DNA from 2 places in the Pseudoalteromonas sp. JC3 genome. Region 1 is predicted to be linked to the other one. Evidence: riboswitches for the same ligand, from Rfam matches in the RefSeq annotation. Region 1 holds a riboswitch; the other holds the start of a gene.
What was found. Region 1 has a riboswitch for cobalamin ahead of QSH61_RS14295 (ABC transporter ATP-binding protein). Riboswitches for the same ligand answer to the same signal wherever they lie in the genome.
Positions count from the first base shown of each region.

Region 2: it holds a riboswitch for cobalamin, as region 1 does, so the genes downstream of both, QSH61_RS16430 (TonB-dependent receptor domain-containing protein) here and QSH61_RS14295 (ABC transporter ATP-binding protein) in region 1, are expected to answer to the same signal.

Region 1 is NZ_CP127855.1:3,299,935-3,305,448, forward strand. Features, by position in the region: gene QSH61_RS14280 (adenosylcobinamide-GDP ribazoletransferase) at 1-150, opposite strand, end outside; gene cobT (nicotinate-nucleotide--dimethylbenzimidazole phosphoribosyltransferase) at 150-1,205, opposite strand; gene QSH61_RS14290 (FecCD family ABC transporter permease) at 1,198-2,223, opposite strand; gene QSH61_RS14295 (ABC transporter ATP-binding protein) at 2,220-3,017, opposite strand; cobalamin riboswitch at 3,087-3,214, opposite strand; gene QSH61_RS14300 (histidine phosphatase family protein) at 3,233-3,832, opposite strand; gene nqrM ((Na+)-NQR maturation NqrM) at 3,913-4,125, opposite strand; gene QSH61_RS14310 (FAD:protein FMN transferase) at 4,226-5,257, opposite strand; gene nqrF (NADH:ubiquinone reductase (Na(+)-transporting) subunit F) at 5,366-5,514, opposite strand, start outside.
Region 2 is NZ_CP127855.1:3,767,704-3,773,217, forward strand. Features, by position in the region: gene msrA (peptide-methionine (S)-S-oxide reductase MsrA) at 1-166, shown strand, start outside; gene QSH61_RS16425 (hypothetical protein) at 208-1,185, opposite strand; gene QSH61_RS16430 (TonB-dependent receptor domain-containing protein) at 1,346-3,208, opposite strand; cobalamin riboswitch at 3,244-3,492, opposite strand; gene QSH61_RS16435 (YajQ family cyclic di-GMP-binding protein) at 3,579-4,061, opposite strand; gene QSH61_RS16440 (VanZ family protein) at 4,214-4,564, shown strand; gene QSH61_RS16445 (ketopantoate reductase family protein) at 4,557-5,459, shown strand.

The DNA.
Region 1 (5,514 bases):
GAAGCTACCAACAAATAAACCAACTAAAGCAAAGTAACCACTCACTTCGTTAAGTTCATCAGATGAAGGGGCAGGATCCAAACGAATTGGCACCCGCGTTAAAAACACCACGGCAAGCTTAAACAGTCGCCACTCTTGTTGCCACTGCATTATGCGTCTACCACTTGCGTAACATAGGCATCGGCAAAGCTTGCCATTTCGCAAAAAAAGCCTAGCGCAGCTTGTAATAATGGAAGCGCTAGAGCGGCGCCCGTTCCCTCACCCAAGCGCATATTTAAATGTAGTAATGGCTCAGCGTTTAACTGCTCTAACATTAACTTATGACCTTGCTCCATAGAGCCGTGAGCAAACACCATATATTGCTTACTATGCGGTGCTATTCTACTTGCCAACATAGCCGCTGCGGTGGAGATGAAGCCATCCACTATAATCACTTTTTGTGCACGAGCAACCGCCAGCATAGCACCAACCATTTGCACAATTTCAAAGCCACCCAAGCGCTGCAAAATTTGTTCTGGCGTCGCAAGCTTATCTTGATGATATTCTAGAGCCTGTTTGATAAGTGCCCGTTTTTTGCAAAGCGTTTCATCGTCAATGCCTGTACCACGCCCCACACATAATTCCACACTCGCCCCGCTAAGCGCCGCTAAAATTGCAGCTGCGGAACTGGTATTGCCAATCCCCATTTCACCAAAAGCAATCACGTTGCTACCCGCTTCAATAGCGGGCATCACCACTTGCTCTCCATATTCAAGTCCTTGCTTGAGCTGCATTTCGCTCATCGCGGACTGTTTATGGAAAGCATGAGTAATATCGCCAAGTCGCTGTGAGCGCAAATTCGGCGCAGGCTCGCATGGCACTAACGTGCCACAGTCTACTACGGTTAACTGCCAACCAAGTTGTCGACAAAAGACGTTGATCGCAGCACCGCCCTGCACAAAGTTTGCAACCATTTGCCCAGTCACTTCGCTTGGCGCAATAGAAACCCCTTGGCTTGCAATACCATGGTCGCCCGCAAAAACAAACATTGCAGGGCGTGTTATTGCTAACTGCTCTATGTCTAATTGCGTCTGCCCTTGTGAGAAGATCTGTACTAGCTGCACAGCTAAAGCTTCAAGCTTACCTAGCGCACCTAGCGGTTTGGTTTTTAAGTCGATGCGCTGTTGAATAAGCGTGTCTAAGCGAGTATCTAACGGTTTAACCATGGGTAACTCCGACGCCTCCAGAGCGGCGATTTTTGAAAATAAGCAATGCTAAGAAGAACACGCTGCCAATGGCGGCGGTGATCACCCCCACAGGAAGTTCCTGATTATCGATAAGCGTGCGCGACAATACATCCACCCATAGCATCAAAAGCGAACCGCAAAGCGCGGTGGCCACAAGCCCAATGACCTTTGCTTGCGAGATAAAAAAGCGTACGATATGCGGGATCATCAAGCCTACAAATCCGACTCCGCCGCACGCAGCCACAAGTACTGCGGTGAGTAAGGAGCTCAATAACAACATACCTATTCGCACTCGTCCTACATTCACGCCAAGCGTGGTGGCGCTCTCATCTCCGAGTAACAAGGCGTTGAGCGGCCGACGCATCACTAAAAGCGTGATAAAACTCAGCAACACGACCAAACATGGAAGCCATAGCCATTGCCAGCTCGCCCTTGCAAACGAGCCTAGATTCCAAAACAAGATTGCACTGATGGCTTGAGGGTCACTCCAATAGAGCAACAAGCTAGTAAAGGCACTGAACAGAAAAGAAAGTGCGACGCCCGCCAAGAGCATAGTTTCTACCTGCTGTAGTGCATTGCGTTTTGCCACAAATAAAAGCAGCAAGATAGACAGCAAACTTCCGACAAATGCAGCCCCAGACATCATTAGGCTAGACTGTGCACCAAATAGCGCGATAAGCACCACCACACCGAATGAAGCACCTGAAGAAATACCAAATAAATAAGGATCAGCTAGAGGGTTACGCGTCACGGTTTGTAAAATAAGACCCGCTATCGCCAGTCCTGCTCCCGCACTCATCGCCAGTAACGTCCGTGGCAGACGAAGCTCAACTACCACCCGTTGTTGAAGTACGCTGGGATCGAAATTAATAATCGCTTGTATAACCGTATGCCAAGATAAATCAATCGCACCGATCTTAAGTGCCATCAGCATGCTAAAACAGCACAAGGCCAATAGCAGTATCGATATCAACGCGATCCGCTTTGCGGCAATCATAATTGATACCCGTAATGAAAGCGTATATGTGGGATCTCACTGTTATTTGGCGGATGACGGACAGTAGAAACCTCTGCACATACCCCAAAAACTTGGCTTAATAGGCTTTCGGTAATGACTTCAAGTGGCGACCCATCTGCAACAAGCTCACCGTTATTTAATACTAATAAGCGGTCGCACAAGGCGCTAGCCAAATTTAAGTCGTGAAAAGACGCAATGATAGTAACACCAAGCTGTTTGGCCAGCTCCATAATTTGGATTTGATATTTAATGTCCAAATGGCTGGTGGGCTCATCCATTATCAATACTTGAGGCGCTTGCACCATGGCACGTGCGATCATTGCCCTTTGCTTCTCCCCACCAGACAAGGAGCTAAAACATTGCTCTAATTTATGGCTCAATCCAACCTGCTCAATGGCATGTAAGATTGCCTGTTTTTCAGCAGCCGTCGTTGTCGCGAGCAGTGATTTGTTCGGTGTTAGCCCCATCAATACCATATCAAATAATGGCAGAGTAAACTCAGCGGGGATCTCTTGTAGCACCACAGCAACATGTCTCGCGTAGGCTTTACGTCCATAACTAGCTAGCGGCTTACCATTGAAAAGTAGCGACCCAGAACTTGGCGCTGTGTATTGATATAAAGTGCGCAGCAAAGTCGACTTTCCAGCACCATTCGGTCCGAGCAAACCAATAAATTCACCCGAATTAATAGCAAAGCTGAGTGCCTTTAAGATGGCTTTACCACCAAGCTGCACGCTAAGTTTATCGACTTGAAACTGTGGAGTAACTGCCATAGCACCTCTGATTGGGCACGGCAAAGTAGTAGCTTATAGACAAGCGACAACTTTGACTTAAGTCTGCCCGCTTAAGTATATAGATAGGCCTTGGTATCTGACTTATGCAAGAGGTAACACTCATACACTTACAGTTGCGGGGACAGTTGAGGACTCACACCTCATTCCCAATATCTGCCTATCACGAAATTTGCAATATTATGAAGTCTAGACGTCTAAAATACAACTTTTGGCCAAGCAGTTTGGCTGCTGTCGTAAAACACCTCAACTTTTACTATACCCGCATAAGGAATATCTATCTTCGATTGGTATGCAGTAAGCTCAGGCGATAGGTCAAGAATAAGTGCTACAAGCGCTTTTATTACTCCGGCATGCGCTACGACGGCGGTACACTCTTCACTTGGCGACGCCAAAATACTGTGCCACCACGTGGCGACCCGATGATGAAAATCATACATAGACTCGCCCTCAGGAGGCGTGTGCAGCCAAGGGTTTTGCCAAAAGTCACCAATACTTGGAAATTGGGTTTCTCGCCAAAGCGTATCATAAGGTTGTCCATCCCATAATCCAAAATCAAATTCGGCGAGATTTGGCTCCACCTCAACGGGGAGTTGATACTGCTTTGCAAAGGCTGTGGCTGTATTCAGGCAGCGCTTCCTTGGAGAGCTAATAATACCCTGTAGGCCACTTAGGCTCGTTAACGATTGCAGCAATTGCTGAGCACCAGTACTACTGAGTTCGGGATCTGTCACTCCAAGTAAATGGCCTGATAGGGTCGTTTCACCATGACGAACAAAATATAGCTGCCGCTGCATTTTTACTTAACCTGAGATTTGTTACCCAAAAAGCAAAAACGCAAGCTAAGCTTGCGTTTTCAATTAATACCATTCTACGGTTATAGGATCTGGTTTTCTTTCCACATCTCTTCTTTTGCTAACCGCTTTTTGCGTTTGTCGCATGGATCGTCGCAATCACAAATTTTGTCAATGCCCATTGAGCCCAAACCACCACAACTACTGGCCATGGATTTCTTTTGTACGATAACGCCTACTGCCATCGCAACAGCGATAAGCATAAGTAAACCGAAAGTAAGGAGGAATAAAGACATTATCTAGCCCCTTTTATTGCTACATTGAATTGAGTGACGACGCGCAAATTATACGCTTTCATGGCGTCACTCACAATTAAATTATGGGGTGTTGTACAGCTTAATTCAAGTACGGCTGAAATGCTTCACTCGCGTAACTCTTGATCCCTTCAGGACTTTTATACATCAAATACACGGGGAGTTGATGCTCAGTGGCATACGCCTTTGCACGCTCCGTGCCCATCACAGTCAATGCTGTCGCTAGGCCATCAGCCGTCATCGCAGATGGATGTAGTACCGTTACCGACACCAGCTCATGTTTAACTGGGCGACCCGTTGTAGGGTCAATAAGGTGTGTAAAGGTTTCACCATCCATTTCATAAAAAATACGGTAGTCACCTGAAGTTGCAATGCCATTTTTGCCAGGCTCTATCACGCGATGAATTTGGCGTTGACCAACAGGCGCATCGGGTTTCTCGATAGCAATACGCCACTCTCCATCCGGCTTCTTGCCAGAAACGCGAAGCTCGCCACCGATTTCTACCATATAGTCATGAATATCATGACTCTCAATCACCTCAGCCACCTTATCTATGCCATAGCCTTTAGCGGTTGCAGAAAATGATAATTCCAGCCCCGTAACTGTTTTCGCAAGACCACGGTCATTTAAAATAAGCTTATCAACACCGATACGAGTGCGCATATCGTCTAACTCGACCTGTGACGGACGCATTGTTGGTCTTTTGTCAGGACCAAATCCCCACAAATCGATAAGCGGTCCCATCGTAACATCAAGCGTTTTGGTCGACTTTCCAAGGCGGATAGATTCAGCAACTACCAAGCGAAAGTCTTCACTGATAGGCATAACGGTATTTGCGGCTAAACGGTTAAACTGGTTAATCTCAGAATCTGGGATATAGGTGGACATAGATTGATTAACAACCTTTAATGCCTGCTCAACCTCCTCATGTAACTGCGCTTGTTCGAGCGGCTTTTCGCCGGAGAATACCTTGATGTTGTAAGTCGTACCCATGGTTTTACCAGACAGCACAATTTCCTTGGCTTCAGGTTTGGCGTCTTGGCACCCTGTTAAAAAAACGAATAAAAACGAAATAATAAAAAATCGAGATAAAAAAGCGTAACTTGCTTGCATCAGAACTTCCTGAGTTTAGTACCAACGGGTATAAAAAAGCCCTCGAGCAAAGCATTTTGCTGGAGGGCTGATATTCTAACTTAAGTTCATTGTTAGACCGAAACCTAATTAACCACCGAAGTCATCAAGTAGGATGTTTTCGTCTTCAACACCTAAGTCTTTAAGCATGTTAATAACTGCCGCGTTCATCATTGGAGGACCACACATGTAGAACTCACAATCTTCCGGTGCTTCATGATCTTTCAAGTAGTTTTCAT
Region 2 (5,514 bases), 470 kb from region 1:
TGAAAAAATAGTGACTGAAGTTAGCCCAGCGCCTGAATTTTATCCTGCTGAGCACTATCACCAAGATTATTACACTGAAAACCCAAACCAAGGCTATTGCAGTGTGATGATTGCCCCTAAAATTGCAAAATTTGAAAGCTATTTTGCGGCAAATTTAAAGCACTAAACTTGTGTGCCGAACGCAATAGATTGCGTTCGGCTTACGCCTTACGGCAACATAGGTATAGCAAATACATAAAAACTAGTGCGGCCATCTTTAATCCGCAAATGCCCACGCGTTACTTCCATTTCTAAATTCGCAGTATCACCAGGTCTTAAGGTATCTAAGCCTTTAAGCGGAACAACACCTGAATTGATTAACTGGGCATTGTGTTTAATGACCTGCGGAATATCTTCGCTCATATCCACACCTAAGAATTCAAACACATCAATCACAATACGGCTAAATTCAGTATAAAGCTTGTCAAAAATCCCCGGAGTCAAGGTATCTATCAAATCGAGGATCCACGGCAGCTCTACTTTTGTCGTCACCACAGGCTTAAAGCTAGAAATTAAAGGATCTAACTCAAGCTGCTGGGTACGTACATCATACTTACCTTTGATGGTGACATTTTCGTTGTTAATATAGACATGGATATAAATATTCATCCCAAGCTGCTTCTTACGGAACTTAGCGTAAGACTTCAAATCGAAACCATCGATCAACACAGGTACTTTATTTTGCGCATCAACTCTACCTGCGATTTTCATATGCATAGTGCCGTAGAGGCTAGTCGTGTGGCTCACTTTATTTGAACTAGATTGTGCGGCAATATTGTTGACGATATCGGTCGTCAACTCTTTGTAGTTATGTTCCACATTCGAAAATTGCTGATGAATAATATCTGAAACCTGCGTATACATTTCCTTTGGACCTTGGCTAGATGTTGTCCTGCCAGTAGACCAACACTCGCCACCGGTATAAATCACAGGCACAGATATAGGCGTTAGGTGATCGTTGCCGGGGTGACGATAGTACATCATGCTGCGGATCCGACTACAGGTTTGCGATGGCGCGTTAAACCAAGCGAAATCGCCCGCCATTGATTGTGTTGAAAATTGAGGTTCAAGCTGGTTTTCAGGTAGCGAAGCTTGCGCTGATGTGACAATCCCAAGCGTGAGTAACCCAAATAATAGTGACTTCATGTTCTTTTCCTTAAGGTAGTAATAATACAAATCAAATCTATTATCAACCACACATAAGGCAGAACACCAGTTACAAATGTAATGCAACTAAATGATAAATAAGAAAAGTGATCCATTACTCACGATGGATCACTCTGGGTATTGAAAAGCTTTTAACGTATTAGAAGCTGTAGCTCACACCAACGTAGGCTTGTCTACCTAGTGGCTTATAGCCCAGTAAAGAGCCATCTTTTGCTTCGCCCGCTGTGGCATTGAAATAACGCTTATCGGTTAAGTTTTCAATACGGCCATTTAACTTGAATCCGTCGAAAAACGTATAGTTAGCAGCTAAGTTAAACAGCGTATATGACGGTAAAGTCACTGTATATGCACCTTCAGCTCCCCATACTTTATCGTCGCGATTACCTCTATGGACTAAGGTCAGTGTTGCGTCGACATTTTCCCACTCTTTACTGACTGAATAAGTTAAGGTGCGTCTCGCTCTGCGCTGTAATTGCTTATCGGTATCTGCGTCTTTAGCACTCACATAGCTCACATTTACCGTATGCTCGATACCAAAGTTGTCTTCAATTTCAACAGAAAGATCAGCACCTTCAAAGTCAGCGCGCTGAACATTGTAAGGGATGTATTTCCATTTATCATTTTGCTGATAAACGATTTTATCGGTAATACGGTTATCGTATACCGCAGCTTCCACACGGAAGTTCTCGCCGCTCCATGTAACAATAATTTCGTTATTAGTAGCTTCTTCTGGCTTAATATTTGGGTTAGGTAAATAGTAAGGACTATCAATCACAAACGCCTGTGATAAAGAAGGTGCTCTAAAGGCAGTACCATGATTCAACTTAACACTTAGGCCATCCATGAGTTGCTTGCCGACAGCAACCGTGTAGGTGTTTGCACGACCATGAAAATCATAATCATCCGTTCTCAGTACAACCTCTGCCAGCCAATTTTCATCGTTGTAAAACCCACCGAGTGCTAAAGATAAATTATCACGCTCAGGCTCTGAAAAAGAGGCGGTAGAATCACCAACATCTTCATTTAGAAAGGTAAAGTTACCCGTGAAGATCAAAGCTTCAGTTAAACTATATTGCGACTGATATTCAAATTGGCTGCGTTTGGTGACATAAGCGTTATCGTCAGCACTATTACCGATTTGAACATTTTGTTCCTTACCTAAGCTGTATGACGCACTTTGGCTAAACTTATCAGTACGTCTTTTCCACGCCAACTTATTGGTGTAGTTATGGAAACGGTAAGCATCACTACCAAAAGAGTCATACTCCCCCTCACCTTCACTGTACTGTGAACGTAAGCTAAAAATGCCACTTTCTTCATCACCATACTGCACATTTAAACCGGCATTACCGTTATAATATCCATCACGGTCATGGTTTTTTGTGATTGCAGCTTCAGGGTCTTTCTCAATCACATCATAGCCATCGGTATGAGTGTAACCCGCATTAGCTGCAATACTAAACTTGTCTTTTTTGTAATTTACCGTCGCTTCGGTCTTGGAGTAATTGTTACTCCCAGTCGTAAACGCGATAGTATTGTTATTCCCTTCGCGACTAATAATGTTAATCACGCCAGCAATGGCATCTGAACCATAAATCGCAGCTTTGGCACCACGAATGATCTCAATTCTTTCGATGCTATTAAGTGGTAAATTAGTGAGCGAATTGTCACCGGAGTTTGCATCCGTCACTCGAACCCCATCGATTAACACTAGCGTATGCTTAGCGTCATTACCGCGTAGGAATAAACTCACGCTTTGGCCAAAGCCACCGTTTCTAACAGCTTGAATACCAGCGACATTATCGAGTAGCGATACGACATCTTGAACATTGCTTTTTTCAATTTCAGCGCGACCTATAACCGTAATGGCAGACAGTGCGCTTTCTAGAGATTGTTCAAATTTATTGGCAGTAACAGTGATATGTTCAACATTTTGATCCGCAAATGCTGAAAAAGAGAGCGCCGTCGCTATCGCCGCGCTTAGAGCAGTTTTATTTAACATGGTTTCCCCTAACTTGTACCCACCGTACAAGAACACAAAGTGACTGTTTCAAGGCCGGTCTCCGGGCTCAGTAAATCTGCAGATTAGCAGTTCACTCTACCGTTGCGGGGGCAGCGCTGGCATAGAACCGATCCAAGCTAATCACGTGTAATAAACTGTCTTACTCAATTTATTATTGATTCACGCAATTAGATGTTCCCTTGTGTTCGCACCAGTTTCCCGATTATCTATACACTTAGCAACCACACTAGGTTGTGTACAGCACCTTGAAAATGCGAGGCTATTGTCTTGGGTTTCGGAATGATTGTCAATGGACGTCTAGAAATCCAAAAGTGCAATCTATGCACTTTTGGAATGGAGTAAAGCGTAATTAGTCGCGGAAGTTTTTGAATTGAAATGGTTGGCCAAGCTCACCGGTACGAATCAATTGCATCGTTTCTTGCAAATCGTCACGCTTTTTACCCGTTACACGCACCGTATCGCCTTGAATTGATGCTTGAACTTTAACTTTTGAGTCTTTAATAAGCTTAACCAGTTTTTTCGCCATCTCTTTGTCGATGCCTTGTTTTAACGCCACCTTGCGCGATACGTATTTGCCTGAACGTTCAATGTCTTTTAGCTCAAAGCTTGCCACATCAAGGCCACGCTTTGCCGCTTTACCCACTAACATATCGAACAACTGCATAACTTGCTGTTCTGCTTCCGCTTTAAGGTTGATCATTTCACCGTTAAGCTCGATTGATGCATCTACGCCACGAAAATCAAACCGCGTATCAAGCTCGCGAACCGCGTTGTCTACAGTATTTTTTGCTTCTGTCATATCAATTTCAGATACAATATCAAATGAAGGCATGCTTCTCTCCTAAAGTCATTTTGGCTCGATTATAGCAGTTTATGCTTAATTTGAGTTACTTTAAGTTTTTAAACAGCGTATTAGGATGTTCACCCAATGGACAGTTTTCGATGGTATACTGCTCGCTTAGTCATACAGAAGTAGGATGTATTGTGACACGGCGCGTTTATAAAGCTCTTTTGATTATCTCTTTAATTATATGTACGGTGCTATTCGCAAAGGAAATTAGCTTGTCTCCAAAGCTGTTCCCAAATATCGATAAAGTGGCGCATTTTGGTGTATTTTTTGTGCTTGCGTTTATCTCTCACCATGCTTTTAAAGTGAAAGTATGGACACACATAGTACTGCTGTCCTTGTATGGTGCAGGAATTGAGTGGATGCAACATTCATTACCGTATCGCCAAGCATCTACCGCTGATTTTTTCGCTGATTTAGCCGGTGCGGTCAGTTATTTTGTTCTATTTTATATTTGGGCAAGTTGGCGCAACAGAAAACATGGCTAATATACATATTTTAGGTGAAGGGGCGATAGGATTACTGCTCGCCCAGCACCTTAGTCAATCTCATCAAATTACGCTGATCACTCGAAATAAACGCGCGGCGACTTATCGCTATCAAACAGCAAGTATTCAACAAACCATCCCATGCAGCACCAAAACACTTGCAGAACTCCCTGCCAGCAGTATAGATACGCTAATCATTCCCGTTAAAGCATATCAGGTCATCGAAGCACTCCGAGCGCTTCGCCCTACACTTTCAAAAAATGCAACGCTAATCCTTAGTCATAATGGCATGGTAGATTGGTCTGGTGAGTTAGCAGCGCTTGATAAAACACAATCAGCCTACTTCTTAAGCACATCCATCGCAGGCTATAAAGTCGCAGACACTGTGCATCATACAGGACAAGGTGCAACTTGGTTTGGGCCGTTAAATTTACCAGCTGAATGCCACTACCAGCGCGTATTCTCGCAACTGTTTAGCACATTTGACAATGCTCAAACCACGTTTGACATCATGCCAACACTTTGGAAAAAGCTGGCGGTTAATATTGCCATTAACCCGTTAAGTGCATTGGAACAAGTCGCAAATGGTCAGCTAAGACAGCCCAAATACGCGGCCCAAATCCTTAATTTAATGAATGAAGTACAACTTGTGGCCACAAGTACAGGCGTGAACTTAGCGCTTAGCGAGCTAGTCACGCTTGCTTACACCGTAATGGCGCAAACTGCAAACAATCGCTCTTCAATGAATCAGGATATCGCGAATAACAGACGCACAGAAATTGACGCCATGTGCGGGTATATTTGTGAGCTAGCAGCGAAGCAAAATATCGATGTGCCGTTTAATCAACAGTTACTTGAGGAAGTGAATAAGCGCTGGCAGCTAGCGCGACAATAGACTTAACTTCTCGGCGGGTAAACCGCCTCCCACAAAACTATTTATACCAATTGCA